4 regions of the Mesorhizobium sp. M0011 genome follow, and region 1 is predicted to be linked to each of the others. Evidence: predicted binding sites of a transcription regulator. Region 1 holds the regulator's gene; each other region holds the start of a gene.
The links. Region 1 encodes HrcA, which represses chaperone genes, less so after heat shock. Its sites were predicted from a motif close to GTTAGCACTCNCNNNNNGNGAGTGCTAAC; they were not measured.
Positions count from the first base shown of each region.

Region 2: a site for HrcA is predicted at 5,624-5,652, ahead of groES (co-chaperone GroES). Genes of this name have one in related genera too.
Region 3: a site for HrcA is predicted at 4,990-5,018, ahead of NKK51_RS04485 (co-chaperone GroES). Genes of this name have one in related genera too.
Region 4: a site for HrcA is predicted at 3,680-3,708, ahead of groES (co-chaperone GroES). Genes of this name have one in related genera too.

Region 1 covers NZ_JAMYVQ010000018.1:60,416-67,704, forward strand. Annotated here, with positions in the region: gene NKK51_RS19790 (hypothetical protein) at 1-54, shown strand, start outside; gene NKK51_RS19795 (EamA family transporter) at 128-565, opposite strand; gene NKK51_RS19800 (low molecular weight protein tyrosine phosphatase family protein) at 591-914, opposite strand; gene hemW (radical SAM family heme chaperone HemW) at 918-2,081, opposite strand; gene rdgB (RdgB/HAM1 family non-canonical purine NTP pyrophosphatase) at 2,078-2,725, opposite strand; gene NKK51_RS19815 (VOC family protein) at 2,725-3,135, opposite strand; gene rph (ribonuclease PH) at 3,320-4,036, opposite strand; gene hrcA (heat-inducible transcriptional repressor HrcA) at 4,235-5,317, shown strand; gene NKK51_RS19830 (hypothetical protein) at 5,342-5,539, shown strand; gene NKK51_RS19835 (PQQ-dependent sugar dehydrogenase) at 5,638-6,990, shown strand; gene NKK51_RS19840 (LysE family translocator) at 7,102-7,289, shown strand, end outside.
Region 2 covers NZ_JAMYVQ010000036.1:10,253-17,541, forward strand. Annotated here, with positions in the region: gene virB11 (P-type DNA transfer ATPase VirB11) at 1-563, shown strand, start outside; gene NKK51_RS28010 (response regulator) at 1,285-1,971, shown strand; partial or broken gene NKK51_RS28015 (IS6 family transposase) at 1,998-2,153, shown strand; partial or broken gene NKK51_RS28020 (ATP-binding protein) at 2,326-2,484, shown strand; gene groL (chaperonin GroEL) at 3,544-5,211, opposite strand; gene groES (co-chaperone GroES) at 5,275-5,571, opposite strand; gene bioZ (3-oxopimeloyl-[acyl-carrier-protein] synthase BioZ) at 6,002-6,985, opposite strand; gene NKK51_RS28045 (adenosylmethionine--8-amino-7-oxononanoate transaminase) at 6,982-7,289, opposite strand, start outside.
Region 3 covers NZ_JAMYVQ010000003.1:96,515-103,803, forward strand. Annotated here, with positions in the region: partial or broken gene NKK51_RS04460 (cation transporter) at 78-194, shown strand; gene NKK51_RS04465 (ester cyclase) at 575-952, shown strand; gene NKK51_RS04470 (YeiH family protein) at 1,092-2,147, shown strand; partial or broken gene msrC (free L-methionine (R)-S-oxide reductase MsrC) at 2,163-2,657, opposite strand; gene groL (chaperonin GroEL) at 2,919-4,544, opposite strand; gene NKK51_RS04485 (co-chaperone GroES) at 4,578-4,934, opposite strand; gene NKK51_RS04490 (hypothetical protein) at 5,186-5,434, shown strand; gene NKK51_RS04495 (DUF1488 family protein) at 5,431-5,697, shown strand; gene NKK51_RS04500 (hypothetical protein) at 5,726-5,917, opposite strand; gene NKK51_RS04505 (hypothetical protein) at 5,923-6,126, opposite strand; tRNA gene NKK51_RS04510 (tRNA-Cys) at 6,315-6,390, opposite strand; gene NKK51_RS04515 (LacI family DNA-binding transcriptional regulator) at 6,813-7,289, shown strand, end outside.
Region 4 covers NZ_JAMYVQ010000013.1:13,155-20,443, reverse strand. Annotated here, with positions in the region: gene NKK51_RS16060 (MFS transporter) at 1-1,002, opposite strand, end outside; gene NKK51_RS16055 (TetR/AcrR family transcriptional regulator) at 1,126-1,752, shown strand; gene NKK51_RS16050 (ATP-grasp domain-containing protein) at 1,820-2,671, opposite strand; gene NKK51_RS16045 (class I SAM-dependent methyltransferase) at 2,744-3,538, shown strand; gene groES (co-chaperone GroES) at 3,771-4,067, shown strand; gene groL (chaperonin GroEL) at 4,130-5,785, shown strand; gene NKK51_RS16030 (TetR/AcrR family transcriptional regulator) at 5,868-6,476, opposite strand; gene NKK51_RS16025 (OsmC family peroxiredoxin) at 6,634-7,041, shown strand; gene NKK51_RS16020 (nuclear transport factor 2 family protein) at 7,058-7,289, shown strand, end outside.

The sequences.
Region 1 (7,289 bases):
ACGAAGGGCAGGCATTCCGACAGCAACAAACCAGACAGCACGACGGAGCACTGACCGGACGATGCCCAATCGCTTCGACATCTTCATCACCCGTCTTGAAACAAAGAATGCCCGCAACGGCGCGCAACTAGCCTCGATAGGCGACCAGCACCGCGCCCGCCGCGATAAGGGCGACGCCAAGCCAATTCGCTCCGGACAACCGCTCGCCGAGAAAGGCCGCGCCAAACACCGCCACAAGCACGACGCTTAGCTTGTCGATCGGCGCCACCTGCGCCGCATTGCCGATCTTGAGCGCCCGAAAATAGCAGAGCCATGAGGCGCCGGTCGCCAGACCGGACAGGCCGAGGAAAGCCCAGGTCTTTCCCGAGATTGTAGCCGGCGACTGGAACTGGCCGCTGGCGAGCAGGATGGCACCGAGCACGATCAGGATGATGACCGTGCGGATGAAGGTGGCGAAATCGGAATTGATGTTCTCGATGCCGACTTTGGCGAAGACCGCCGTCAGGGCCGCGAATGCAGCCGAGAGGAGGGCCCAGAATTGCCAGGAGGATACGGTCAGGTTCATGCCGATGGCCTTTGCGGATGGCGTCTCAACCGAGATACCGTGAAACGCGTGCCTTCAGAAGGCTAATCAACTCAAGATCCATGAATTCATACTCGTCAGGTATATCGAGGCAGATAACACGGGCCTTCCTCAGGCTGGCCTTGAATTTCTTCTGCAGTTTGGTGCGGTGCGCCTTTTCCATGACGAAGATGAGGTCGGCCCACGCCACCAGATAATGCGTCAGCGGCGTGTCGGCATCGTGGTTGGTCCCCGCCGAGGCCACCTCGATATCCCGGCGCGTTGAAAACACCTGTTCGGCGGTCGGGCTGCGCAAGCGGTTCTGGCTGCATACGAAGAGGACGTTCTTCAAGGGTTAGCGCGCCAGGTCCGCCACTACGGCGTCGAGCACGATCATACCGGCCGGCGTGGCGCGCAGGCGCGAATTGCCGATCGGCGCTACCAGCCCCTCTCCCTGCAGCATCGACAGTCGCGCGCTCGACAGGCCGCGTCCGGAGAACGCTTCGTAGCGGGAGAGGTCGATGCCTTCGGCGAGCCGCAGGCCCATCAGCAGGAATTCGTCGGCCTCTTCCGAACGCGTCAGGATTTCGCCGCCGGTGACGCCATGGCCCTTGGCCTCGACCAGATTGGCCCAGGTTTCCGGCATCCGCTCGGCGATCGTCACCGTGCGGCGACCATTCTCGACGAAGCGGCCATGCGCGCCCGGCCCGACGCCGACATATTCGCCATAGCGCCAATAGGTGAGGTTGTGCCGGCTCTCGGCGCCCGGCCTTGCGTGGTTGGAGATCTCGTAAGCCGGCAAACCATGCGCCGATGTAATCTCCTGCGTCAGCGCATAGAGGTCGGCGGCGTGGTCATTGTCGGGAATGATGAATTTCTTTGCCGCGTGCAGGGCGTGGAAGGGCGTGCCTTCCTCAATGGTCAGCTGGTAAAGCGACAGATGGTCGGCGGCATGGCCGATCGCCTGTTCCAGCTCCGATGCCCAAGCCTCCGGCGTCTGGCCGGGGCGGGCATAGATGAGGTCGAAGGACAGCCTTGGGAATATTTCCCGCGCGAGGCCGATGGCGTGCAGCGCTTCCTCGACATTGTGCAGCCGCCCGAGGAAGCGCAAATCCTTGTCATCCAGCGCCTGCACGCCGAGCGACACGCGGTTGACGCCGGCTGCCCGGTAGCCGCGAAAGCGTTCGGCCTCGACCGAGGACGGATTGGCCTCCAGCGTCACCTCGATGCCATCAGGCACAGTCCAGTTCTTCGCCACGGCGTCCAGAACCCTGGCCACGGTTTCCGGCTTCATCAGCGACGGCGTGCCGCCGCCGAGAAAGATGCTGGTCACCTCGCGCGGCCCGGTGCGTTCGCGCATCGTTGCCAATTCGGCCTCGAAGGCGGCGGCAAAGCGCTCCTGGTCGACTGGCTGGTGGCGGACATGGCTGTTGAAGTCGCAATAGGGGCATTTGGCCGCGCAGAACGGCCAGTGGACATAGACGCCGAAGCCGGGCGTCCGGTCGAGCAGCATGCTCATGGCGAGCCCAATCTCGCTTTGGCGAACTTCTGGAAGGCGCGAGCGCGATGCGAAAGCGCCGTCGGCTGGCCGGGCTTCCAGCCGTGCTTTTCCTCGGCGCTCATTTCGCCGAAGGTCTTTTCGAAGCCGTCGGGGAGGAAGACCGGGTCGTAACCGAAGCCGAGTTCGCCGCGAGGCGGCCAGACCAGCGTGCCTTCGGCCTCGCCGCGATAATATTCGGCCTCGCCATCGGGAAACGCCAGGCAGATGACGGCGACGAAGCGTCCCTTGCGCTGTTGCGGCAAGGCCGCGCCGACTTCCTGCAACGCCACTTCGGTGCGCTGCATGGCCATGCCGAAATCACGCGAGCCATCCGGGGTCTCGGCCCAGTTGGCGGTGTAGACGCCGGGCGCACCGTCGAGCGCGTCGACGCACAGGCCGGAATCGTCCGACAGCGCCGGCAGGCCGGTCGCCTTGGCGGCGGCGAGCGCCTTGATGTAGGCGTTCTCCTCGAAGGTGGTGCCGGTCTCGTCAGGCTCCGGCAGGCCATACTCCTTGGCCGACTTGGCTTCGAAGCCGAACGGCCCCATCAGGTCGGCGAATTCGCGCAGCTTGCCGTCATTATGGCTAGCGACGACGATCTTCTTTCCGTCGAGAGAATGCATCAAAGGCCCCAGATTCGTGGCTCGGCGAATTCGATCGAATTGCCCGAGGGGTCGCGTATATAGATCGAACGGCCGCCCTGCGGCCATTCGAATTCGCTCTCGATAGCGATGTGCTTCGCCTCGAGATGCGCTTTCCAGCGCACGATTTCGTCGGCGGCCGCCGCAAAGCAGAGATGGCCTTCCCCGACCGTGCCGTGCGGCGGCACCGGCAGCCTGGCGTCGGACGCCGGCGGGATTTTGGTCGCCTCGGCGTTGAAGACGAGCAGCACGCCGGGGCCGCAGCGGAAGAAGAGATGCCGGCCGGCCACCTTGCCGAGGAGGGGGAGGCCGAGGATGTCGGTGTAGAAGGTTTCCGCTGCGGTCAGGTCGCTGACGTAGAGAGCTGATTCAAGGATGGCAGAGGGCATCACGAGGCACCCCCCTCTGCCCTGCCGGGCATCTCCCCCGCAAGGGGGGAGATTGGCTGTGGCCTCGCCGGCATTTCTCGCGCAACGTTGACTATTGGCGAAGGCCAAGACAGCATCTGATCTCCCCCCTTGCGGGGGAGATGGCCGGCAGGCCAGAGGGGGGTGTCTTGGCTCGGCATTCGAAACCTCAGGCCACTGCCATCTGCTGCAAACTCACCAACCGCTGAATGCCTTTCTTGGCCAGGCCCATCAAGTCCGCGAACTGCTCCTCGGAGAAAGGCTCGCCCTCGGCGGTGCCCTGGATCTCGACGATGCCACCCTTGCCGGTCATGACGAAATTGGCGTCGGTGCCGGCCGCGGAATCCTCAATGTAATCGAGGTCGATGACCGGCTGGCCGTCATGGATGCCGCAGGAGATCGCAGCGACATGGTCCTTCAGCACCTTGGCGACACTGGCCATCTGGCGCGCTTCCATCCAGCGCAGGCAGTCATACAGCGCCACCCAGCCGCCGGTGATCGATGCGGTGCGGGTGCCGCCATCGGCCTGGATGACGTCGCAGTCGACGGTGATCTGCTGCTCGCCCAGCGCCTGCAGATCGACCACGGCGCGCAGGGAGCGGCCGATCAGCCGCTGGATTTCCAGCGTGCGGCCGCCCTGCTTGCCGGCCGAAGCCTCGCGGCGCATGCGCTCGCCGGTCGAGCGCGGCAGCATGCCGTATTCGGCCGTCACCCAGCCCTTGCCGGAATTGCGCATCCAGCCAGGCACTTTTTCCTCAAGGCTGGCCGTGCACAGGACATGCGTGTCGCCGAACTTCACCAGGCACGAGCCTTCGGCATGCTTGGAGACGCCGCGCTCGAAGGAGATGGCACGCATTTCGTCGAATTGGCGTTTGGAAGGGCGCATTCAGGCTGCTTTCTTGTCATTTTTCGGAATCTTGGCCGGCTTGTAACCGCATGGGACGCGTGGCGCAAAGGAAAATGGCCTGACGATCTGACGCAGACACCGGGTGATCTCACACAGACACCGGGTGATCTCACAAAGACACCGGGTTGCGCGGGTGCAGTGTAAGTCTATATCGTTGGGCCGGAGGTTTTTGGCCGTATGACCAAGGCAGTCGATCCCGCTTCGCAGTCGCCCGCGCTTCAGTCGCTCGATATGCGTTCCCGCGACATCTTCCGGCGCATTGTCGATTCCTACCTCAGGGACGGTGAACCGGTGGGCTCGCGCAGCCTGTCGCGTATCCTGCCGTCCTCGCTGTCGCCGGCGACCATCCGCAACGTGATGAGCGATCTCGAGCATCTCGGCCTGATCTACGCGCCGCACATCTCGGCCGGCCGGTTGCCGACGCAGGCCGGCCTGCGTTTCTTTGTCGATGCCTTCATGGAGCTTGGCGACCTTTCCGACGAGGAGCGCCGCGCCATCGAGGCACAGGTTCGGGCGTCCGGCTCGGGCGCGACGCTGGAGCACATGCTGACCGAGGCCAGCCAGATGCTGTCGGGCATGTCGCGCGGCGCCGGCCTGGTTCTGGCCGCCAAGAACGAGGTGGCGCTGAAGCACATCGAATTCATCCAGCTCGAACCGACCAAGGCGCTGGCGGTGCTGGTGTCGCAGAATGGCGACGTCGAGAACCGCGTCGTCGAGCTGCCTGCCGGCATCACCGTCTCGCAACTGCACGAGGCCTCAAATTTCCTCAACGCCCATATACGCGGCCGAACGCTTGCCGAGGCGCGGATCGAGATCGCCCGCATCAAGGAAGAGACCAGGGCCGCGCTCGACACGCTGTCGCAGGACCTGGTCGAGAAGGGGCTGGCGGTGTGGGCCGGCGCCGACAGTGGCCTGCCGGCACGGCTCATCGTGCGCGGGCGCGCCAATCTGCTCGAAAACGTCACCGCCCAGGCCGACATCGAACTGCTGCGCCATTTGTTCGAGGACATGGAGACGCAGGACGGGCTTATCCAGTTGCTTGACCTCGCCGAGCAGGGCTCGGGCGTGCGCATCTTCATCGGCTCGGAAAACAAGCTGTTTTCGCTGTCGGGCTCGTCGCTGGTTGTCGCGCCCTATCGCGACAAGGATGCCCGCGTCGTCGGCGCGCTCGGCGTCATCGGCCCGACCCGGCTGAACTACGCGCGCATCGTCCCAATGGTCGACTATACGGCGCAGCTGATTTCCCGCATGCTGCGCTGAGCTGATCCAACCGAGGAGACGACGATGGCGCTCGAAGAATTCAAGGCCCGGATCAGCCTGCTGCTGGAGGAGATGGTCAACCAGCCGGAGGACCAGCACGAGATCCAGGAGCAGTTGCGTGAAAAACTGCAGGAAATGCGCGCCATGGGATTGCCGCTGCCGGCTGACCTCGTCGAGTTGGAAAAACGCCTCGACGACGATTTTTACGCCGCCGGGACCTGAGCCGGGAAACCGGAAGCTTCCTCCACCTCATCGTGTGCCGTGGAACGATCGACGAGACCGCTCGTTCCTGTTCTCACGCCCAAACATTGGAGGACCGAATGATGCGTTTTGCCGGCCCCGCAATTTCCGCCGCACTGTTTCTCTCGACCGCTTCATTCGCCCAGCAGGCGGACGATCCGGTGCTCAAAGGCGCGGCCGCATTCGGCGACTGGCGAGCGGACAAGCCGGGCACACGCCGCCTGATCAGACCGGACGATCTGCCTAAGCCCTATGCCACCCGGTCGACCTCGAACAGCGCCGGCGTTGCGGACATGCCGGCAGACGCGAAGCTGCAACTGCCGCCGGGGTTCTCGGCCGAGCTGGTTGCATCGGGCATCGACAATCCACGCGTCGTGCGCGTCGCGCCGAATGGCGACCTGTTCGTCGCCGACAGCGAGGCCAACCAAGTCCGCATCTACCGTCTGGCCGAAGGCAGTGCGAAGCCTGCGCAGGACGGCATCTTTGCCGGCAATCTCAACCAGCCCTATGGTATTGCCTTCTATCCGCCAGGCGCTGACCCGCAATGGGTCTATGTCGCCAATAGCGACAGCATCGTGCGTTTTGCCTACCGCAATGGCGACCTGAAGGCCTCCGGCGATCCAGAAACCATCGTCGACAACATCCCGGCCAATCACCACTGGACCCGCGACATCGCTTTTTCGCCGGACGGCAAGACGCTTTATCTGTCGGTCGGCTCGGGATCGAATGTCGCCGAGGACATGGGCCAGGAGCCGAAGGGCGGACTCGACGCCTGGGCGGCGTCGCAGGCGCTCGGCGCGCCATGGGGATCCGAAGATGGCCGCGCCGATGTGCTGGCCTTCGATCCCGATGGCAAGAGCGGCCGCATCGTTGCCACCGGCCTGCGCAACTGCTCGGGCATGACCGTGCAGCCGGCGACCGGCGCGCTGTGGTGCGTCGTCAACGAACGCGATGCGCTTGGCGACAATGTGCCGCCCGAATACGCGACCGTGGTCAAGGAGGGCGCCTTCTATGGCTGGCCCTGGTACTACATCGGCGACAATGAGGATCCGCGCCACAAGGGTGCGCGCCCCGATCTTGCCGGCAAAACGACCGTTCCCGATGTGCTGATGCAGGCGCATTCGGCGCCGCTCAACATTGCCTTCTACGAGGGGAAGAGCTTTCCGGCTGAATACAAGGGCGATGCTTTCGTCGCTCTGCACGGGTCATGGAACCGCGGCAACCGGACCGGCTACAAGGTGGTGCGGTTGCTGTTCAAGGACGGCAAGCCAACCGGCGAATATGAGGATTTCATCACCGGCTTCGTCGTCTCAAACGGCGAGGTGTGGGGGCGGCCGGTCGGCGTGGCGGTGGCCCTGGATGGCGCGCTGATCGTCACCGAGGACGGCAACGGCACCATCTGGCGTGTCACCCATGGCGACGGTCGTTCCTGAGCGCAACTCGCACAGGCGTGGTGCAATCGAATCCGAGTTTCAGGGAATTCACGCCCGCCGGGCTTTGTGCGATAGGATGCCGTGATAGCAGCGTCGCGCAAGGCCGCAACCATGACCCTCACCGGATTCCTCGCCTACAGCGCCGCTCTCGGCATCGCCGCCGCGATTCCTGGTCCCGGCATCACCGCGCTGGTCGCCCGTGCGCTCGGCTCCGGCTTCCGCTCGTCGCTGGCGATGTCCTTTGGCCTGATGGTTGGCGACATCACCTATCTGACCGCCGTGGTGCTCGGCCTCGCCAT
Region 2 (7,289 bases), on a different contig from region 1:
GCGTTTGCGGGCGGCTCACGATGCTGCTTTGCGGACCTACTGGTAGCGGCAAAACGACAATGAGCAAGACTTTGATCAACGCTATACCCCCGCAAGAGAGGCTGATAAGTATCGAGGACACGCTCGAACTTGCAATCCCGCACGAGAATCATGTCCGGTTACTCTATCCGAAGGACCGAGCAGGCGTAGGTGCGGTGACAGCCGAGCAACTGTTGCAAGCCAGCTTGCGCATGCGCCCTGATCGAATATTGCTTGGCGAGATGCGCGATGATGCTGCTTGGGCCTACCTTAGCGAAGTCGTCTCCGGCCATGCGGGATCAATATCGACGATTCATGGGGCGGATCCGGTCCAAGGCTTTAAAAAGCTCTTTTCACTCGTCAAGAGCAGCCCGCAAGGAGCTGCTGTGGAAGACCACACGCTTCTTGACCTGCTGTCGGCTGCCATTGACGTCATTGTGCCGTTTCGTACCCACGGCGACGTGTATGAGGTGGGGGAGGTGTGGCTCGCCGCCGATGCCCGGCGACGCGGAGAGACAGTAGCCGATCTTCTCAATAAGCACTAAGGCTCGAGCACGTCGGGGATCGGTAAGTCGTTTGTGATATGATGGCGCAACTTGTTCAGATTCAACGTCACTTTGATTTGACCGAGGTTGATTATGGGAGGACGACTGGGCGTAGCCCTTCGGTCACAAGCCTGAACTCTTCGGCCGCCCTGTCGGCGCGGCAAGCTGCGGCACGATTCGACTGGGTGTATCGAGCGCGTCCGCTGAATTGCGCGGGCGACGCTCAGCGAGCTGGTGCCGATGCCTGCTTCAAAAGCGGCATCGACACCCGGCAGGTCGTACCCTTGATTTACCTAGCCGCGCTCAAATGAGCGTCTTCAAAGCCGCCGAACGTGGTTCGGAATGACCGGTTGGTAAATCGGGAAGTGCTATACAGGGAATCCTCCCGGTATTGCCTCCAGGGGGTCCTCTCAATGAACAAAGCCGCAACCTGCCCTTGCGACCTCAGCTGGAGTTTGCGACGCAACCCATATAGGAGGATCGATGCGCAGAGAAATCGCAGGCAGAGTCGGTGGCATTGTGGGCTGGCCGACCGACGGTTTCAGCCCGTCAACAGGTCTTCACGTGTTCCATCCCCGACTATTGCAGGCGTGCGGATTGCATTCTCCCGCGATCACCCATCGGAAAGAGCGTTACGAACACTACGAAGAGTTGCGCGACTTCTGCTGTCGCCCCGGTCTTACAGCGGACGGTGACCTGTCCTACCTTGATAGGACGTGAAATGCGAACGCTGCTCATTGATCATCACGTGGATCTTACGCGCGCCGTGCGAGCTGCGCTCGGGGATAGCGGTTTTGCCGTTGATGTAGTTGGCAACCTGGAACAGGCGTCGAGGGCATTCTGTTGCGCAACCTATGAAATTCTCCTGCTGGAGTTGGCTCTGCCAGATGGCGATGGCTTGGGCTGGCTGAGACAGCTAAGGAGCGACGGGCATTCAGTTCCAACCCTCATTATGAGTAGCATCAACGATCTCGAGAAGCGAATTGCAATTTTCAACGGTGGCGCGGACGATTTTCTGCTCAAGCCCGTCTCTTTCGATGAGCTCATCGCCAGAATGAGAGCCATTCTGCGCCGGTCGACACAGGTGACCGACCCCATCGTTGTATTTGGCAATCTCAATTTCGATCCGATCGGCCGACAGGTTTCCGTCTCGGGTCATCCTCTGAAGATCGCACGCCGCGAACTATGTATTTTAGAGCATCTGCTTATCCGTGCAGGCCGCATCGTGCCTCGTGCGCAGTTGGAAGATCACCTCTATTCGTTCAACGACGAGGTATCTGCCAACGCGCTTGAAGTCGGAATCTATCGCTTACGTGGACACCTGAGTAGGTCAGGTGCAACGCCACGGATCACGACCGTGCGCGGCATTGGTTACCTTCTTGAATTGACTGAGGCGGCATCCGCATAGTTGGTCTAAATTGAAAGAACAGACTGCGTATCAAGCGCCGCATTCGATCCATCGGCTTCAAGTCGCAGGCGAGCGCCGTGGTTATCCTCTCCGGCATCGAGATGATCCACATGATTGGCAAGCGACAGGCGAGGTATGACTACAAGTCTGTCGATCGCTGTTTCGATATCCTCGCTGCCTGACGGACAGGCCGAAATGGCCGTTCACACCCCCATTTCCAGGTTTGCGACAGAGCCTTTTGTCGGCGTTGCCGGCTTCGAAGGGCCGGTGCGCGCCGAGCGCATCAAGATCATCCCCGGCCACCTTGCTGCGGCCACTCGCCGAGTACGAAGCGGTGGTCGGAGGGAGCTGGTGATGACGACGCTAGATCATGACCTGCTGATCGCAATCCTGGATCGGCTGAAGTTGACGGCCATCCGCGACCAGCTCGACACGCTCATGTCGAGCAAGATCGCGCAGTTCCCGTTTGTCCGCGAACTCGACGGCTTCGGCTTCGACGCGCAGCCATCGGTCTGCTTCAGCCAAACGTATTCATAGGTATGGGACAGGCCTTGCTATGTCCGAACGTCACTGCGCGGCAAAAACGTTGGATTTCTCAAGAAATAAAGTATTGGACAGTGCCCAATTTACCGTTGGAAAAGCTGGATATGGCGTTTCAGCGTTTCAGCGAAATAACCGAAATCAATCACTCCTAACAGCAAAGGCAACCGGAACTCGATCGCTTCCGTTGCCCGCGACTTAGCGAAACGCTTGTTCGCGATTTACTAAAACGGCTGTCCCAATTTAGTGAAATCCGCAGACAAGCCGCTGGAGGTTGGCCAAAGGCCACCCACGCCTGCTCCGAGGCCCTCCAGGGCAATGGTCTGAGACCTGGGCTCAAGCAGGATGAGACGCCGCTGGAGCTCAGGTGCAAGCGCTGCCACGCCCGCTCCGAGGCCCCACAAGGCCGAAGCGCAGTCGTCGGGGTCACGAGGCCTCTCGGCCACGACGACGAGCCTGAACCTGGATCCGCCTTTCTTGAGGCGTTGCGACTATCATCGCGGCGACACGCAGCTCTTGATTTGTGTGCGACACCTCAGCAGATCCATCGGGCTGAGCCGCTCAGCAATATCAACGAGAATGTCCAGCGGCAGATCAAGGATACTCAGAGGAGGAAACGCTTGATCTTGAGGCTCAGAGCGCGTCTGCTCCACTATAGAACAGGATGATTCACCGGGTCCTTCAACGCCAGCCGCCGGTCCGATGAGAGAATTGTCTCGGATATCACGCTCGATGGGGTTAAATGCCGAGATGGGCGCCTTGCCACGCTCCTCAATGCCCCTCATGATTCACCGCCTATAGCTACCAACTGAATGAATCATCGTGATTGTCGCGCAGCGGAATCCTCAAGGATCGGGCAGTTCGTAGGGGGCGCCGGTTTGACCAGGTTGAGCCCGCGAATTGCTCGATCGGACAAGATCCTAATTCTGACGAGATCCTCGGGACGCACTCCAAGTTGTCGATCATGTTCGGCACACAAGGAAAGGGCGGCATTGCTGCCGCCCTTTCCGCTGTAGGTTGATAGGGGCTGGATTAGAAATCCATGCCGCCCATGCCGCCCATGCCGCCCATACCGCCGCCGCCCATGCCGCCAGGCATGCCGCCGCCGCCAGCCGACTCCTTCTTCGGAGCCTCCGCGATCATGGCTTCGGTGGTGACCAGCAGGCCGGCGACCGAGGCCGCGTCCTGGAGAGCCGTACGGACAACCTTGACCGGATCGACGATACCCATGGCGATCATGTCGCCATATTCGCCGGTCTGGGCGTTGTAGCCGAAGGTCGCGCCCTTGTTCTCAAGGATCTTGCCGGCAACGATCGATGCTTCCGCACCGGCGTTGGCCGCGATCTGGCGGGCCGGAGCCTGCAGCGCACGACGAACGATGTTGATGCCGGCGGCCTGGTCGGCATTGACGCCGGTGACCTTGATGTCGGCCGAAGCGCGCAGGAGAGCGACGCCGCCGCCTGCAACGATGCCTTCTTCGACGGCCGCGCGGGTCGCGTTGAGGGCGTCATCGACGCGGTCCTTCTTTTCCTTGACTTCGACTTCCGTGGCACCGCCGACGCGGATCACCGCAACGCCGCCGGCGAGCTTCGCCAGACGTTCCTGCAGCTTCTCCTTGTCGTAGTCCGAAGTGGTCTCTTCGATCTGCTGCTTGATCTGGGCAACGCGGCCCTGGATCTCGGCCTTCTTGCCGGCGCCGTCGACGATGGTGGTGTTCTCCTTGGAGATCGACACCTTCTTGGCGCGGCCGAGCATGTTGAGGCCGACGTTCTCGAGCTTGATGCCGAGGTCTTCCGAGATGACCTGGCCACCGGTGAGGATGGCGATGTCTTCCAGCATGGCCTTGCGGCGATCACCGAAGCCCGGCGCCTTGACGGCGGCGATCTTCAGGCCGCCACGCAGCTTGTTGACGACCAGCGTGGCCAGGGCCTCGCCTTCGACGTCTTCCGAGATGATGAGCAGCGGCTTCGAGGTCTGCACGACGGCTTCGAGAACCGGCAGCATCGCCTGCAGGTTGGACAGCTTCTTCTCGTGCAGGAGGATGTAGACGTCCTCGAGCTCGGCAACCATCTTGTCGGCGTTGGTGACGAAGTAGGGCGAGAGATAGCCGCGGTCGAACTGCATGCCTTCGACGACCTCGAGTTCAGTCTCGGCGGTCTTGGCTTCCTCAACCGTGATGACGCCTTCGTTGCCGACCTTCTGCATCGCTTCGGCGATCATCTTGCCGACCGACTCGTCGCCATTGCCGGCGATCGTGCCGACCTGGGCAACTTCCTCGGAGGTCTTGATCTTCTTGGCAGCCTTGCCGAGCGCCGCGACGACTTCGGTCACGGCCAGATCGATGCCGCGCTTCAGGTCCATCGGGTTCATGCCGGCGGCAACGGCCTTGTTGCCTTCCTGGACGATCGACTGCGCCAGAACGGTCGCGGTTGTGGTGCCGTCACCGGCGATGTCGTTGGTCTTCGAAGCAACTTCGCGGATCATCTGCGCGCCCATGTTTTCGAACTTGTCGGAAAGTTCGATTTCCTTGGCGACGGTGACCCCGTCCTTGGTGATGCGCGGTGCGCCGAACGACTTGTCGATGACGACGTTGCGGCCCTTGGGGCCGAGGGTGACCTTCACCGCGTCGGCGAGGATGTTGATGCCGTGAAGCATGCGCTCACGGGCATCGCGGGAGAATTTTACGTCTTTGGCAGCCATTTTTTTACTCCTGGGCATCTCGCCCGAAATTCAGATTTGATGGTGCGAAGGAAAGGACTGATATCAGCCGATGATGCCCATAATGTCGGATTCCTTCATGATCAGAAGGTCTTCGCCATTGAGCTTGACTTCGGTACCCGACCACTTGCCGAACAGGATGCGGTCGCCGGCCTTGACGTCCAGCGGGACCAGCTTGCCTGCTTCGTCACGAGCGCCGGAGCCGACGGCGATGATCTCGCCTTCCTGCGGCTTTTCCTTCGCCGTATCCGGGATGATGATCCCGCCGGCGGTCTTGGATTCGGATTCGACCCGGCGAACGACCACGCGGTCATGCAGCGGCCGGAAATTCGACTTTGCCATTTTTGGATGTCCTTGGTGCGGATGTTGAACGGTTCTCCGTTGCCGGAGCGTGCTTAGCACTCAGCGGAAGCGAGTGCTAACGCGGCAATGAGATAAGCCGCATGCTCCTGCTAGTCAAGACGAAAGAGCAAAGAGCAAAGAGAAAAGAGCAGACAGCAAAGAGAAGAGAGCAAAGAGCGTGTAAGCATCGAGCCTTTTATGTGAACAATGTCGGGTATCAGACATATATGGGGCGGCTCACCCTTTGTATTTGAGCTTTATTCAGATGGCACGAATGATGCAACAGGTGATGCATTTGATCTCATCCAGAGGCTCGCACGGGGTCGTGCTGCGTCAGCTCGGTCATGTCGAGCTTCAGAAGGCCATTTTGGCATTGGTTCTGTTGCCCTATTCCCATTCATGACCAGTCCTGCGCGCGTGAGCCGGCCGGCTAGATTCCAACCACGAGAGCGCCGCCGCTGAGACCCGCACCCGCCGCCGACAGAAGGATTTTCTCTCCAGGCTGGAATGGCTCCGTCTGGTTGGCGAGCGAGAGCGACAGCGGGATCGTCGCGGCCGAAGAGTTGCCGTATTCGGCAATCGTCTTGACAATTGCTTGGTCCGCGATGCCGAGGTTCCTCCCGACCGCGTCGAAAATCCGAGTATTGGCCTGATGGGGCACGAACCGGCCGAGATCGTGTGGCCGCACTCCGGCAGCGGCTAGCGCGCTTATCGAGCAATTGGTCATCATCTCGACGGCCTTTGCGAACACTTCGCGGCCGTCCGTCATCCTCATTCGGGTTTGCGCGAGATCGAGGTCACCGTGGAACGGCTTGTTGCTTCCTCCTGCGGGAATCTGGATCAGCCCGTATCGCGAGCCGTCCGAAGCCACCGAGGCACCGAGAATGCCCCGATCAGCATCATCGCACTGACCGATCACCAGGGCGCCGGCGGCATCGGCAAACAGGACCGAGCTTGCGCGCTCGGCTGGATTGATGCGGCGGCTGAGGATATTGGCGGCGATAACAAGGCTCGCTTTGCCGTGCAGGCGGGTAAATCCGTCCGCAAACATCAGCGCATAGATGAAGCCGGCGCAGGCGCCTGTCAGATCCACCGCGCCTGCGCTGCCAAGGCCAAGCTTGTGTGCGACCAGCGGCGCGCTCGGCGGCAGAAGATGGTCGGGCGTCGAGGTGGCAAGCAACAGCAGACCGATGTCGTGGCGCGCAATACCGGCGTTCGCCAGCGCCATGTCGCCGGCCTGCGCAGCAAGACCAGACAGCGTGTCTTCGTCGGTTGCCCAGAAGCGCGACCGTATCCCGGTACGCCTTTCGATCCAGCCTGGATCAAGACCGAGATTGCTCTCGATTTCGGCATTCGCCACCTTTCGCCCAGGCGCATGATGGCCAAACCCGAGAATGCGCGACGACTTGCTCATGGCCTGGACCCGAAGCGTTCGCCCGCCTCCTCAATGGCGTCATAGAGTCGCTCGAGCTCGTCGCCGGTGATGCAATAGGGTGGCAGAAGGTAGAGGACATTGCCGAGCGGGCGCACAAGTAGCCCTCGCTCGAGGAAGAAAGCGCGCAGTTTCGGTCCGATCTCGGCGAGATAACCTGCGGAACCGGTTCGCAGGTCGAGCGCCGCGATCGTGCCGGTCGCCCGGCAGTCGGTGAAGAAGCTGTTGTCGCGAAAGCGTCGAAGCCCGGTGGCCTGCATTGCGCTCAAGGCCGCAATGCGCTCGG
Region 3 (7,289 bases), on a different contig from region 1:
GAATCGCTGCGGGCCTTGCGATAAACGGCAATTGATCGATGGACAAAATATGACCGGAACGCTGAACAAGGGTGCGGATGGTTGCCATCCTGAACCTGGCCTATTTCGGGATCGAGTTTGCCGTAGCCGTCTGGATCGGATCGGCATCGCTGTTCGCGGACAGCATCGATTTTCTGGAGGACGCATCCGACAATCACCGCCGCCGCCGTCGAGATGCAGGGACGCGCGGCAAGCAACAATTACTGGGCCAGTTTCTCCCTCCCCGCGCAACACAGCCTGACCGCGCCTTCGGGAATCGTTGCCCCCGGCGGCCGGTGGCGGCGCAATGCCCGGCCAATGGAACACCCTCCATCGCCGTCGCCGATATCCACACAAATCCGGCGGACCCGGCCCGGCCTTGGCGACGGACGGCGCGGACGGGAATCTATCAGCCGCATCTGGTGGACGACGACCAGCGGAGCAACGACCGCGGCATGTTCTAGGCGGCGCGCCGGCAGGCGATGTCGCATCTGGACTGCACCCGCAGTCGTTCTATCTTTTTGCTCGACCCAGACCAAGCACCGGAGCCATCGCCGTGACCGTTACCGACCTCTATCGAGGCTACATCGCCTGCCTCAACAATCAGGATTGGCAAAATCTGCATCGCTTCGTCCATGACGAGGTCCACTACAATGGCGACCGCGTCAGGCTGGCGGGGTACCGCGAAATGCTGGAGCGCGATTTTCGGGAGATCCCAGACCTCTATTTCGACATCCAACTGCAAATCGCCGAACCGCCGTTCATAGCCAGCCGGCTCCAGTTCAACTGCACGCCGAAGGGAACCTTCTTCGGCCTGCCCATCAACGGCCGGAAGATCTCCTTCAGTGAGAACGTCTTCTATGAATTCCTCGACGACACAATCAGGAACGTCTGGTCGGTGATCGACAAGGCGGCGATCGAAGCGCAGCTTTAATCCAGGTCGGCCAGAAGATGACGCACAGCCAATGCCCCACCGATCGTTCGTAAAAACCGATCATTATGACGAAAATAATTCGTTGGAAAGATTATTTGAGGAATGACATTCTCCCCGCGTACTCGCCTGGAGCATTGCATTGTCTTCCGTTTCCCACTTCGCGAACGATATTCCGAAAAGCGCTTTTCCTGCTGATCTGACACCAAGGCGGAAATCCCTCAACTGGAATGGCATCGTCCCCGGCGTCGTCCTTGTCACGATGATCACGGCTGTTGCCTTCTCGGCCCGCAATGTCTCCGGCGTCGCCTTGTTCAGCCCGATGATCCTGGCCGTCGTTGCCGGCATGATCCACTCCAACGTGCTCGGCACACCGGTGCACGCCAAAGCCGGTATCGCATTCTCGCAAAAGCGCCTGTTGCGCTTCGCCATCGTGCTGCTCGGCTTCCAGCTGACGCTCGGCCAAGTCGTCTCGATCGGCGCCGGCGGCGTCGGCATTGTCGCGGCCACGCTTGGTGCCACCTTCGTTTTCACCATCACGCTCGGTCGGCTGATCGGCGTCGACGCCAAGCTGGCGCAGCTGATCGCCGCCGGCACCTCGATCTGCGGCGCCTCGGCTATCGTCGCCACCAACATCGTCACCGATGCGCGCGACGAGGACGTCACCTACGCCGTCGCCTCGATCACCTTGTTCGGCACCGTCGCCATGCTCGGCTTCCCGCTCATGGCGCCCATGCTCGGCCTCGACCAGCACGCTTTCGGCCTGTGGGCAGGCGCCTCGATCCATGAAGTGGCGCAAGTCATCGGCGCCGGCTTCCAGAACGGCACCCAGTCCGGCGAGATCGCCACCGTCGCCAAGCTGACCCGCGTCGCCATGCTGGCGCCGATGGTCGTCGCGCTCGGCCTGATGGCGCGCCGCAGGAGCAGCAGTGAGGTGGCGGCGCGGCCGCCCATGCCGTGGTTCGTCGCCGCCTTCGTCGCCATCGTGGCGCTGAACAGCCTCGTCACCGTGCCGGCCGAGGTGAAATCGGCAATGGCGCTCGCCACCACCATCATGCTGACCATGGGGCTGGCCGCCATGGGCCTGCAGGCCGACATCTCGCAGTTGCGCTCACGCGGCCTGCGCCCCTTGGCGCTCGCCTTCTCGGCCTTCCTGTTCATCGGCTGCTTCAGCCTGCTGCTGGTGAAATTCGCCTAGTCTAAACCGGGCATAGTCCTCGAACGAACTCGCCGCGGCATAGATCGCCGCCAGCGTCTCGATGCCGGCCTGGTCGGCCTTGTCGAAGCGGCCGGGCAGCGGGCTGTCGAGATCGAGCACGCCGAAGACGCCTTCATCGTCCTCGAGCAGCACCACCAGTTCCGAGCGCGAGTCGGCATCGCAGGCGATGTGGCCGGGAAAATCATGCACGTCCTTGATCAGCATCGAGGTGCCGAGTTCGACCGCCGTTCCGCACACGCCTTTGCCGACGGCGATGCGCACACAGGCCGGCTTGCCCTGGAACGGCCCGAGCACCATTTCCTCGTCCGATTGCAGGAAATAGAACCCGGCCCAGTTGAGGTCCGGCACCATCTGGAAGATGAGTGCTGCGGTGTTGGCCGCATTGGCGATCGAATCGCGCTCGCCGTCGAGCAGCGCCTTAAGCTGAGTGGCGAGGTCGCGGTAGAACGCGGCCTTGTCTGAGGTGTCGATGGCCTTAGCCGCAAACATGAACGTGTCTCCGTATAGGGGATGGCGGTTCGTCCGATCGCTTGCCAAAGTCGGGCGAGCTCCGCGACCAAGGGCCGCCTGGACAGTCTAGCGTGGATTGCGTCCCCTCCGAAAGCCGCAAGATCAGGGGTGCCGCCCGGCGCTGGGCCGGACGGCAAGGCAGCCATGCGTAAACTTTGCGATGGATCGTCTTGAGAATCATGACGGCCCCGATCGGGGGCCGCCATTCACATCTCAAACAGATCGGACAAGTCCTGCGTTTTAGTAGCCGCCCATGCCACCGCCGCCCGCCGGGGCAGCGTCTTTCGGCGGGATGTCGGTGATCATCGCTTCGGCGGTGATCAAAAGGGCCGCGATCGAACCGGCATCCTGCAGTGCGGTGCGCACCACTTTCGCCGGATCGACGATGCCTGCCTTGATCATGTCAACATAGACCTCGTTCTGGGCGTCAAAACCCTGATTGTGGTCCTTGCTGTCGGTGAGCTTGCCGACGACGATGGAGCCCTCGACGCCGGAATTCTCGGCTATCTGGCGGATCGGCGCTTCGAGCGCCCGCAGCACGATCGTGATGCCGGCCGTGACATCGGCATTGGCGCCGGTCAGGCCGCCAAGCACCGAGCGGGCACGCAGCAGAGCCACGCCGCCGCCGGGCACGATGCCTTCCTCGACCGCCGCGCGGGTGGCGTTCAGCGCATCGTCGATGCGGTCCTTCTTTTCCTTGACTTCCGACTCGGTGACGCCGCCGACGCGGATGACGGCTACCCCGCCGGCGAGCTTGGCCAGCCGCTCCTGCAGCTTCTCCTTGTCGTAGTCGGAGGTCGTCTCCTCGATCTGGCCCTTGATCTGGGCGACGCGCGCCTGGATCGTCGCCTTGGTGCCGGCACCGTCGATGATCGTGGTGGTGTCTTTCTCGATCAGCACACGCTTGGCGCGGCCGAGCATCTCGATGGTGACGTTTTCAAGCTTGATGCCGAGGTCCTCGGAGATCATCTGGCCTGATGTCAGCACGGCGATGTCTTCCAGCATCGCCTTGCGGCGATCGCCGAAGCCCGGCGCCTTGACGGCCGCGACCTTGAGGCCGCCGCGCAGCTTGTTGACGACCAGCGTCGCCAGAGCCTCGCCCTCGACGTCCTCGGAGATGATCAGCAGCGGCCTGCCGCTCTGCACCACCGCTTCGAGGATCGGCAGCATCGCCTGCAGATTGCCGAGCTTCTTCTCGTGGATAAGGATGTAGGGCTCTTCCAGCTCGACGCGCATCTTGTCGGCATTGGTGACGAAATAGGGCGAGAGATAGCCGCGGTCGAACTGCATGCCTTCGACGACATCGAGTTCGGTCTCTGCGGTCTTGGCTTCCTCGACGGTGATGACGCCGTCATTGCCGACCTTGTCCATCGCCTTGGCGATCATCTCGCCGACGCTGGCATCGCCATTGGCGGCGATGGTGCCGACCTGTGCGATCTCGGCCGACGACTTGACCTTCTTGGCGCGCGCCTGGATTTCCTTGACCACGGCGGAAACCGCCTGGTCGATGCCGCGCTTCAGATCCATGGGATTCATGCCGGCGGCGACCAGCTTGGCGCCTTCGCGCAGGATCGAGGCGGCCAGCACCGTGGCGGTGGTGGTGCCGTCACCGGCGAGGTCGTTGGTCTTCGAGGCCACTTCGCGCACCATCTGGGCGCCCATGTTCTCGAACTTGTCGGCAAGCTCGATTTCCTTGGCGACGGTGACGCCGTCCTTGGTGATGCGCGGCGCGCCATAGGCCTTGTCGATGATGACATTGCGGCCCTTAGGGCCGAGCGTGACCTTCACCGCATTGGTGAGGATCTCGACGCCGCGCAGCATGCGGTCGCGCGCGTCGGTGGAGAATTTGATTTCCTTGGCAGACATGATTTTTATCCAGTTCGTTCGGAGAAAATGAGGTCAGGCAGCTTTCTTGGCGGCCACGGTCTTGTCGGTTGCAGCGCCCTTGTCGATAATGCCAGTCTCGCTCTTGTCGATGACGCCCATGATGTCGGCTTCCTTCATGATCAGAAGGTCCTCGCCGTCGATCTTGACCTCGGTGCCCGACCATTTGCCGAACAGGATGAAGTCGCCGGCCTTGACGTCGAGCGGAACAAGCGCGCCGTTTTCGTCGCGTGCGCCAGGCCCGACGGCGATGACTTCGCCCTCCTGCGGCTTTTCCTTGGCAGTGTCGGGGATGATGATCCCGCCCTTGGATTTGATATCGCCTTCGGCGCGACGAATGACGACGCGGTCGTGGAGTGGCCGAAATTTCATGGGAACTTTCTTTCTGGGGCCGGCACAGGCGGCCACGCCCCTCCTCTATAGACGCGTTGGCACTCGATAGATAGGAGTGCCAAAAATTATTCGCGGACCACATTAAAATATTCAAAAGTATTATTTCAGCTGGCCGTTTCGTGTTATCCGCAGAATGTCAAATAATTCAAAAGATTGAATTTTGCCGATCGAGTGCCTATTTATCGGACAAGTTCACTTTCACGATTTCAGGCACAAGGGAGATTTCTTCGATGGCCGAAGGCAATCAGACGATCATGGAAAAAGCTGAAGCCCGCTTTGTCGACAAGCAGAAGAAGACAGCGGAGAAAAACAAGGCGACCGCCGAATATATGTCCGAGGCAAGAGCCAGGGAAATCAAGACGGCAAGGCTGAGGGAGCTTCGGCTGGCCAAGGAAGAGGCCGATCGTGTCGCCGAGGCCCTCAATCCGACGCCGAAGAAGAAGCGGGTGACCAAGAAAGCCACGGAGGCCAAGACATGAGCCTCACCTTTCCCAACCGCAGCCGCAGCTATGACGAAGCGGGCCAGCGCATTCGTTTCGTTGGCCATGACGGCATGTTCCAGATCTCGTTTTCCGTCGCTGCCGACGCCATGGCCAAGATGCGGCCGGGCACAGCTGCCGACGAAGCCGGTTATCTCCAGACATTCGACACCGAGAGCAGCGCCATCCGCGAGGTGGCGTCGAAGGCCTATGACCGCACCCGCAAGAGCATGTATGTGCTGACGGCGGCCGATTTCGGCTGAAATGGCGGCGAGTTGGCGCTGACCGCGATCAGGTCTTGCGCTCGGCCCTTTCGCGGCGTCTGACGTCGCGGACATTCATCTGCACGACCATGTCCTCGGCCTCGCGCGGCCCCATCCCGACCATCACCTTTTGCCGGACAACCGCAGGCTGGCCGGTGAAGACATCGATGATGCTCCAGCTCTGGGGAAGCTCCATGCGCAGCGTGTAGCGGTTGGCCATGGCGGTCAGCCTTGCATCGTGAAAAACACGGCGCCCAGGATCAGCACCGTCCAGGCGACGACCGACAGTTTCAGCATCATGCCGCCACGCACGGCCAGAAGCTTCCGCAGGTGCGGCACACCTGCCGACGAGACCGGTGCCGCCGCCAAGGCGACAGGGGCCTTGAGGCCAAGTTTTCCAAAGACGGGCAGCAGCGACGGTTCACGCACGAAAGGCCTCGAATGTCAGGGAAAAGCGAAGCAAGAACGCTCGCGCCCCTTCCATAGCACTTTTTCGCGAGCGCCTGCATGCCAAATTCAAGACAGGACTGCTTTGACGGCCAGTCCGTACTGCCTTCGCAACACACAATCTATTCGTGGGAACTGACTGCGCCCGGGGCAGATTGGGACGCCAAATTTGGAGGCCTCGCCTCGGGATCGAACCGAGGCTTCAGAGATTTGCCGTCTCCAGCGTAGCCGCTCCGCCACGAGGCCATGGCTGTGAAGTAGCGGCCAAATATTTACGGAAAGGTTAATCCCGAGGGATTGTTCAGAATTTTCGGGGTCGAGCTTCAGAGCGTTCGCCAGCCAACCTTGCCGGGTCTCGCTTCCGGCGCAGAGTTGAGATCCTTCACGCCCCAAGCGGCAGCCCGCCCCGTCTCGACCGAGGGCCTCCAGCACTGCGACTGACGTTCTTCCCCTGAGCTACGCGCTTCCGAGGCTGCTTTTACCCCGCGTTGCATTTCGGAGGAGAGGAGCGGAGGCCAACCAACTTTCCCCTTGAACAGCGATTCGATCTGGCTTAGCTTCATCTGAGAAAAGGTTTTCCCAAACAATCGTCGTCGGGCTCGGCCACCTGCCGGGCCTTACCCGGCTCGGTAAGAGAAAACCTTTTCCCAACCAAGGATCTCGGCGCGATGCCATCGGACGATCTGCCTGTTCCGGTCTTTTCCAAGCCAGTCACCTTGCGTGACGTGGCCGCCCAGGCCGGAGTCAGCGTCGCCACCGCATCCAAGGCGCTCAACAGCCAGGGCCGGATGACAGCCGAGACGCGCGAACGCATTCGCGAGACCGCCCGGCGGCTCGGCTTCCGGCCCAACAGCCTGGCGCAAAGCCTGCTCCGGCGCCGCAGCTTCACCGTCGGCCTGCTCACCAACGATACCTATGGCCGCTTCTCGCTGCCGCTGATGTCGGGCATTTCGGACGCGCTGGTCGACAATGGCGTCTCGGTGTTCCTGTGCAATGTCGAGGAGGATCCGCGGCTGGGCCAGATGCATGTCGACGCCATGCTCGACAAGCGCGTGGACGGCATCATCGCTACCGGCAAGCGCATCGATCGCCATCTGCCCGTCGACCTCTCCAATCTGCGCGTCCCGGTGATCTATGCCTTCACG
Region 4 (7,289 bases), on a different contig from region 1:
GGTGCGTGTCTCGTCGGCGGTGATCGCCAGACGGATCTGGTAGGGCACGATGAACAGCAGGATAAAGCCCATGGCCAGGGCAGCGACCCAGAACGTCGTCAGGCCGGGGCTACTGGCAAGAACCAGGGAACTGACAAGCGCGACGACGCCGATCGCCGCGATGGCAAGGCGATAATCGATGCGCGCCTCGAACGCGGTCGCCGTCATCGCCCCCAGGACCTGCACCGCGAGGCTGGCCGAGACGATCAGGCCAACGGTGCGGCCATCGATGCCGTATTGCGCGCCAAGCGGCTCCAGAAAAGCCCAGACCGCGCCGAAGAACATGAAGTAGCAGAAGACCGACAACAGCGCGGTCATCGAGGGAACAGTCAGCACATTGGCCAAATTCTCTTCCTTGGGCAGGTCGGCATAGTCACCGGGTACGGTGAAGGCGACCGCCAGCGACACGACGCAGACGACGGCAAGAACGATGAAGCCGCCCGCCGACCCGGCGGCCGGAATGACATAAAGCGCCAGCAGCAGGGCAAGCGCGCATTGCGCCAGCGTCTGCATGGTGACGAAATAGCCGCCGATGCGCTCGGCGCGCCGCGAGCGGGCGATCAGTTCGGTGGCGATGGCGACCAGACCGCCCTCGGCGAGCCCGGCCAGGGCGCGGGCCGCGATCAGCGTGTTGGCGGTTGCGGCATAGGCCGTCCACACATTGGCCAGCGCCAGCAGCAGCAGAAGGACGGCACTTTTCCAGCGCATGTTGTGCGCCGAGAGCAGCATCGCCACGACAGCCGAACCGATGGCAATGGCGATCATCTCGGCGGTGGCGACCAGCGCCAGTTCATCGCCGCTGACATGACCCTCGGTGTAAAGGGCGCCAAGCAGCACCGGCTGCAGGCCTAGAATGAGCAGGCCGACCGAACCGATCCACAGGGCAGACGCCAGCTGCCGGCCGGTCGGATTGCCGACCAGCCAGTCGCCGCTGCCTGCATGGCCGGTATCTGTCGAAGCCAAAGGCGCCTCCCAACGTCCTTGCCGTGCGGCAAAAAAGCTGACAACCTGTCAGTATTTCAGAAACTGATACTTGATCATATTTCTTGTCAACCGGAATTTGAAAACCGTGCGAAAGATCGGTGCATGACCGAATTGAAAAGAATGGCGACCGAGCCGAGGCGCAGGCCCAAGCAGGAACGCAGCCGCGAGCGCATCGACGCGATCCTGTCGACGACCATGCGGCTGATCGGGGAAAAGGGTATCGACGCCGTCACCATGAAGGAGGTCGGCATGCTGGCGGGCGGGCCGATCGCCACCGTCTACCACTATTTTCCCAACAAATCGGCGATCCTGGCGATGCTCTATGAGCGGTTTTCAGAGGTCAGCCGGGCACGGCTGACGACGATCATCGCCGAAATCCACGAGGCGAAGGATGTGATCGTGGCCGCTGACCGGCTGCTCGATGATTATCTCAACCGTGTCGCCGGCGATCCGGCCATCCAGGATCTGCAGAACGCCATCCAGGCCGACAAGGCGCTCAAGAACCTCGACATCGCGGAAACCCGGTACCAAGCCAAAATGTTCTGCGACCACGTCATCGCCTTGCTCGAGCCCGAGAGGCGCGAGCAGTTCGAACGCATGGTTCTGCTGATCTTCCAGCTCGCCGGCGGCGTGGTGCGCCTGGCGCTCGCCGAGGGCGAACCGGAAAGCCGCCAGACCATCGAGGATTACCGGTCTATCATTCACACCCAGCTGCGGCTGTTTTTGTAGCCGTGGCGATCGTCAGCAAGCTGCCGCGAATGAGAGGTGTCGGGCATCGCAAGCATCAGAACGCCCGCTATGCGACCTGGCGGACTAGGGCTTCGAAGCCTTCGGCAAGATTGGCATTGCCGGCAGCGAGAAACGCAGAAAGATTGCGGGCGCCACCGGGCGTCTTGTTGGCATCAAGCAGCACCGCCCTGCCCTCATGCATGACGAAATCGAACTTTCCGTAGTCAAAGCCAAGCCGGCGCCGCAACGTGCGAAGCTCGTCGGGAACCGGAACCGGCTCACGGCGGATCGTGTCGTCTCCCTTGACGAGGCTCTGCGGCGAGACATGGCGGGTGCAGCGCTCGCGCTCGCCGCAGAATATCCAGAAGCGGGCTCCAAAGCCGTCCGCCTCCGGCTCGGGAATGAATTTTTCGACGACGAGATCGCTGCGGTCGAAGACCTCCGGCGCAACATCCGAAAGGGATGCATAGACGCGATAACCCTCGATGAGCTCGACGCCGGGAAACGGCTTCGGCTTCCCGGCTCGCAGCGATCGCCGGTTGAGCGCTTGCTCCCGCATCCCGAGATTGTTGAGATTGCTCTTGACGATGACCGGTCCTTGCCAGTCGTCCTCCTTGCCGATCACCGCGCCACTGACGCGTCGCTTGGAGATGTCGGCGGCTCCGATGTTCAGGCAGAAGGGAAAAGCGCGTGCGTATTCGACATATTCGGGGGGCGTCACAGTCGCATCGACGTGCAGCACCGCGATGTCGGCCTCCGGCTTTGCCGACGTTCCGGGGATTATGCGGACGGAATGACCGCGTCGCTTCAGTTCCTCCAGCAAACCGAAAAGCATATAGGAGCTCCGGCGGCGAAACAGCAGGCCACGCCGGCGTTCGAACCTGTCGAACTCATGCGTAATAACCGCGATGCGTGTCATGCGCCCCCCGAGCTTGGCTTCATTAGCGTCCTCCATTATGCCTGCAAATACAATGCCGGCTTGGGGGTGTGGATGACCGACCATTGGAATGCCATTCGAGGGCACTGGCAGTTGCTCGGGCCACCGTTGCGGCCGCCAGCGGAAGCGGTTGAGGCCTATGAGCGTGAGCTCGACCTTTCGAAGGCGCACGTCATTCTGCTCGGCGTGACGCCGGAACTCGCCGGGCTCGGGACGACGATGATGGCCGTCGACGAATCCTCCGACATGATCGCCGGTATCTGGCCAGGCGACACCGCGTTGCGAAAGGCAATCAACGGCGACTGGCTCGACTTGCCGGTGTCGGACGCAAGCATAGATGCGGTGATCGGCGATGGCTGCCTGTCGGCGCTCGGCCTTTCAACCGCGCGCCGGGCGCTGTTTGCGGCGATCGCCGGCGTACTGCGCACCGGCGGCCGAGCGGGACTGCGTCTCTTTGCCGGTCCCGAAACACCGGACGATCCGGCGGCGGTGCGGGCGCTTGCACTGTCGGGCGGTGTCTCGACCTTCCACGAACTCAAATGGCGCGTCGCAATGACCGCGACGGGCGATGCGCCCGACCATGCCATTCCGGTCAGGATGATCGCGGAAAGGTTCGATGCACTGTTTCCTGACCGCAAAGAGCTTTCGGCTCGCACGGGCTGGGACCTGCCCACCATCGGCACCATCGATGTCTATCGGAACTCGCCGGCCATCTACACCTTCGCGCCGGCGACTGCATTGGCGAGCGAGGCGGAAGCGTTCTTTGGTGATGTTCGCATCGCTTTGACCGGGAGCTATGGGCTCGCCGAGCGATGCCCGCTGTTGGTGCTGCGGGCGCCAAGACACTGAAGATAGCAGGACGGCACTCGAGCCGGGGCAGGCGCAACCCAGGCTTTGTTAAATCGTGCGGCAGCATGAGAAAAATTTCGCTCGCATCGCGGCCTTCGCGCACCTTGACTCTCAAAAGCCGCCAGCCTATTTCAGCGCCACGTTAGCACTCGCCTTTGGTGAGTGCTAACCACATGTCCGGCGCCGCCGGATGGAGGAACTGTTTCTCACCGTTCTCATCGAGGAAGAAAAAATGGCAAAGTCGAAGTTCCGCCCGCTTCATGACCGCGTGGTCGTTCGCCGGGTCGAATCCGAATCCAAGACCGCTGGCGGGATCATCATCCCCGACACGGCAAAGGAAAAGCCGCAGGAAGGCGAGATCATCGCCGTCGGCTCCGGCGCTCGTGACGAAGCTGGCAAGCTGGTCCCGCTGGACGTCAAGGCCGGCGACCGCATCCTGTTCGGCAAGTGGTCGGGCACCGAAGTCAAGCTCAATGGCGAAGACCTTCTGATCATGAAGGAATCCGACATCATGGGCATCATCGGCTGATATCAGGCCTTTCCGTCAACTGAATTCCCGGGCTCGATCAAAGCCCCTGCCAGGAGCTAAAAATGGCTGCCAAAGACGTAAAATTCTCCCGTGATGCCCGCGAGCGCATGCTGCGCGGCGTCAACATCCTCGCCGACGCGGTGAAGGTCACGCTCGGCCCCAAGGGCCGCAACGTCGTCATCGACAAGTCGTTCGGCGCCCCGCGCATCACCAAGGACGGCGTCACCGTCGCCAAGGAAATCGAGCTTGAAGACAAGTTCGAGAACATGGGCGCGCAGATGGTCCGCGAAGTTGCTTCCAAGACCAACGACATCGCCGGCGACGGCACCACGACCGCAACCGTTCTGGCACAGTCGATCGTCCAGGAAGGCCACAAGGCCGTTGCCGCCGGCATGAACCCGATGGACCTGAAGCGCGGCATCGATCTGGCCGTCGTCGAAGTCGTCGCGGCGCTCGGCAAGGCTGCCAAGAAGATCAAGACCTCCGAGGAAGTCGCCCAGGTCGGCACGATCTCGGCCAATGGCGACGAGTCGGTCGGCAAGATGATCGCGGAAGCGATGCAGAAGGTCGGCAACGAAGGCGTCATCACGGTTGAAGAAGCCAAGACCGCCGAGACCGAACTCGAAGTCGTCGAAGGCATGCAGTTCGACCGCGGCTACCTCTCGCCCTACTTCGTCACCAACGCCGACAAGATGGTTGCCGAGCTCGAGGACGTCTACATCCTCCTGCACGAGAAGAAGCTGTCCAACCTCCAGGCCATGCTGCCGGTTCTCGAAGCCGTCGTGCAGACCTCGAAGCCGCTGCTCATCATCTCGGAAGACGTCGAAGGCGAGGCTCTGGCCACGCTGGTCGTCAACAAGCTGCGTGGCGGCCTGAAGATCGCCGCCGTCAAGGCGCCGGGCTTCGGTGATCGCCGCAAGGCCATGCTGGAAGACATCGCCATCCTCACCGGTGGCCAGGTCATCTCGGAAGACCTCGGCATCAAGCTCGAGAACGTCGGCCTCAACATGCTCGGCCGCGCCAAGAAGGTGTCGATCTCCAAGGAGAACACCACCATCGTCGACGGCGCCGGCAAGAAGGCCGAGATCCAGGGCCGCGTCGCCCAGATCAAGCAGCAGATCGAAGAGACCACTTCGGACTACGACAAGGAGAAGCTGCAGGAACGTCTGGCGAAGCTCGCCGGCGGCGTTGCGGTGATCCGCGTCGGCGGTGCGACGGAAGTCGAAGTCAAGGAAAAGAAGGACCGCGTCGATGACGCCCTCAACGCGACCCGCGCGGCCGTCGAAGAAGGCATCGTTGCTGGTGGTGGCGTAGCCCTGCTGCGCGCTTCGGCCAACATCAAGGCCACCGGCGTCAACGCCGACCAGGCCGCCGGCATCAACATCGTTCGTCGTGCGCTGCAGGCTCCGGCCCGCCAGATCGCGGCCAACGCCGGTGCGGAAGCATCGATCGTTGCCGGCAAGATCCTTGAGAACAAGGGCTTGACCTTCGGCTACAACGCCCAGACCGGCGAATATGGCGACATGATCGCCATGGGTATCGTCGATCCGGTCAAGGTCGTCCGCACCGCTCTCCAGGACGCGGCCTCGGTCGCCGGCCTGCTGGTCACCACCGAAGCCATGATCGCGGAGGCTCCGAAGAAGGAGTCGGCTGGCGGCGGCGGCATGCCTGGCGGCATGGGCGGCGGTATGGGCGGTATGGGCGGTATGGATTTCTAATCCAGCCCTATCAGCCTTCAGATACGGAAAGGGCGGCAGAGATGCCGCCCTTTTTGTTTTGCGCAGCGGTCGTTGTGGCCTCTCAGACGGCGGCATCCGCGCGTTGCTTTACCTCGCCGGCAAGCACCGCGGCTTCGATCAGCGCCGCCACCTCATCGGCCACGGCCTGTACCGGGGCGCGGTCGCGGGTGGCGCGGGCGATCACCATCAGTCCTTCCAGCGACGATTCGACCAGCAGTGCCAATGCATGCGCGCGGCGCTCGGGCACCCCTGCCCTGACGAAGGCGTCCCGCAGCAGGCCTATCCACTGTTCGAAGGCCGAGCGGCACAACTCCGCCAGTTCCGGCACGTCGGTGGGCGAGTCCAGCACGACAGGCGCGACCGGACAGCCGAGCGAAAACTGGTTGTCTTCCAGCATGCGCCCCACCGACTGGTAGATATGATGGACGGCCACCGCCGGATCCTTTTCGGCAGCCAGCGCTTCGCCCAGCCTCTCCGTCACGTCGGCAACGCTAGCGCGCGTCACCTCGATGACCAGTTGGTCCTTGCCGCCGGGAAAATGAAAATAGAGCGAGCCCCGCGGTGCGCCGCTGGCGCTCAATATGTCGTTGAGCGAGGTGCCGTGATAGCCGCGCTGCCTGAGCAGCAGCCCAGTCGTCTCGAGTATGCGGGTGCGGGTGTCGTTGGCCATGTCAACCTCTGTCAGCAGGAATCACTATAGGCCTTGCGCAGAATATGACAATCGGTCTACATAATATGTAGATCAGTCTATATATTCCTGAGGAATGCCATGCGAAGGGAGAACGACAATGACAATTCGTGAAGCCTCGGCCAAATGACAGGGGACGCTGAAGGAAGGTTCGGGACGGTTGCGGCTCGGCAGCGGCGTCTTCGAAGGCGCCTATTCCTTCCCGTCGCGTTTCGAGAACGGTCCGGGCACCAATCCGGAGGAACTGATCGCCGCAGCGCATGCAGGCTGCTTCTCGATGGCGCTGAGCGCCATACTGGGCAACGCCAATCATGTTCCGACAAGCATCAGCACCGTCGCCAAGGTGCATCTTGGCGCAACCGCTGCCGGTCCGACGATCACCCGCATCGAACTCGAAACCGAGGCAGAGGTCGCGGGACTTGCCGAAGATGAATTCGAGCGCCTTGCACAGTCCGCCAAGGCGGGCTGCCTCGTCTCGCGGGCCCTTGCCGGCGTGTCCCAGATCACCCTCAAGGCAACACTCGTCGAAGCCACCAAAGGCCAATGAAGCCAGGAGAAAGAAGATGACACAGGAGCTTGTCATGGACGCAGCCGCGTACGACCTGTCCCAGCAGACGGCCGAGATCATGCGGCGCTACAACGACGTATTCCAACGCCATGATCCTTCGGCACTCGCCGAGCTGGTGGCTGAGGATTGCGTGATCGAGAACACCGTGCCAGCGCCGGACGGCGCCCGTTATGCCGGTCAAGCGGCGTGCGTCGGGCTTTGGGCGGCGATAGCAACCCAGGCCGGCA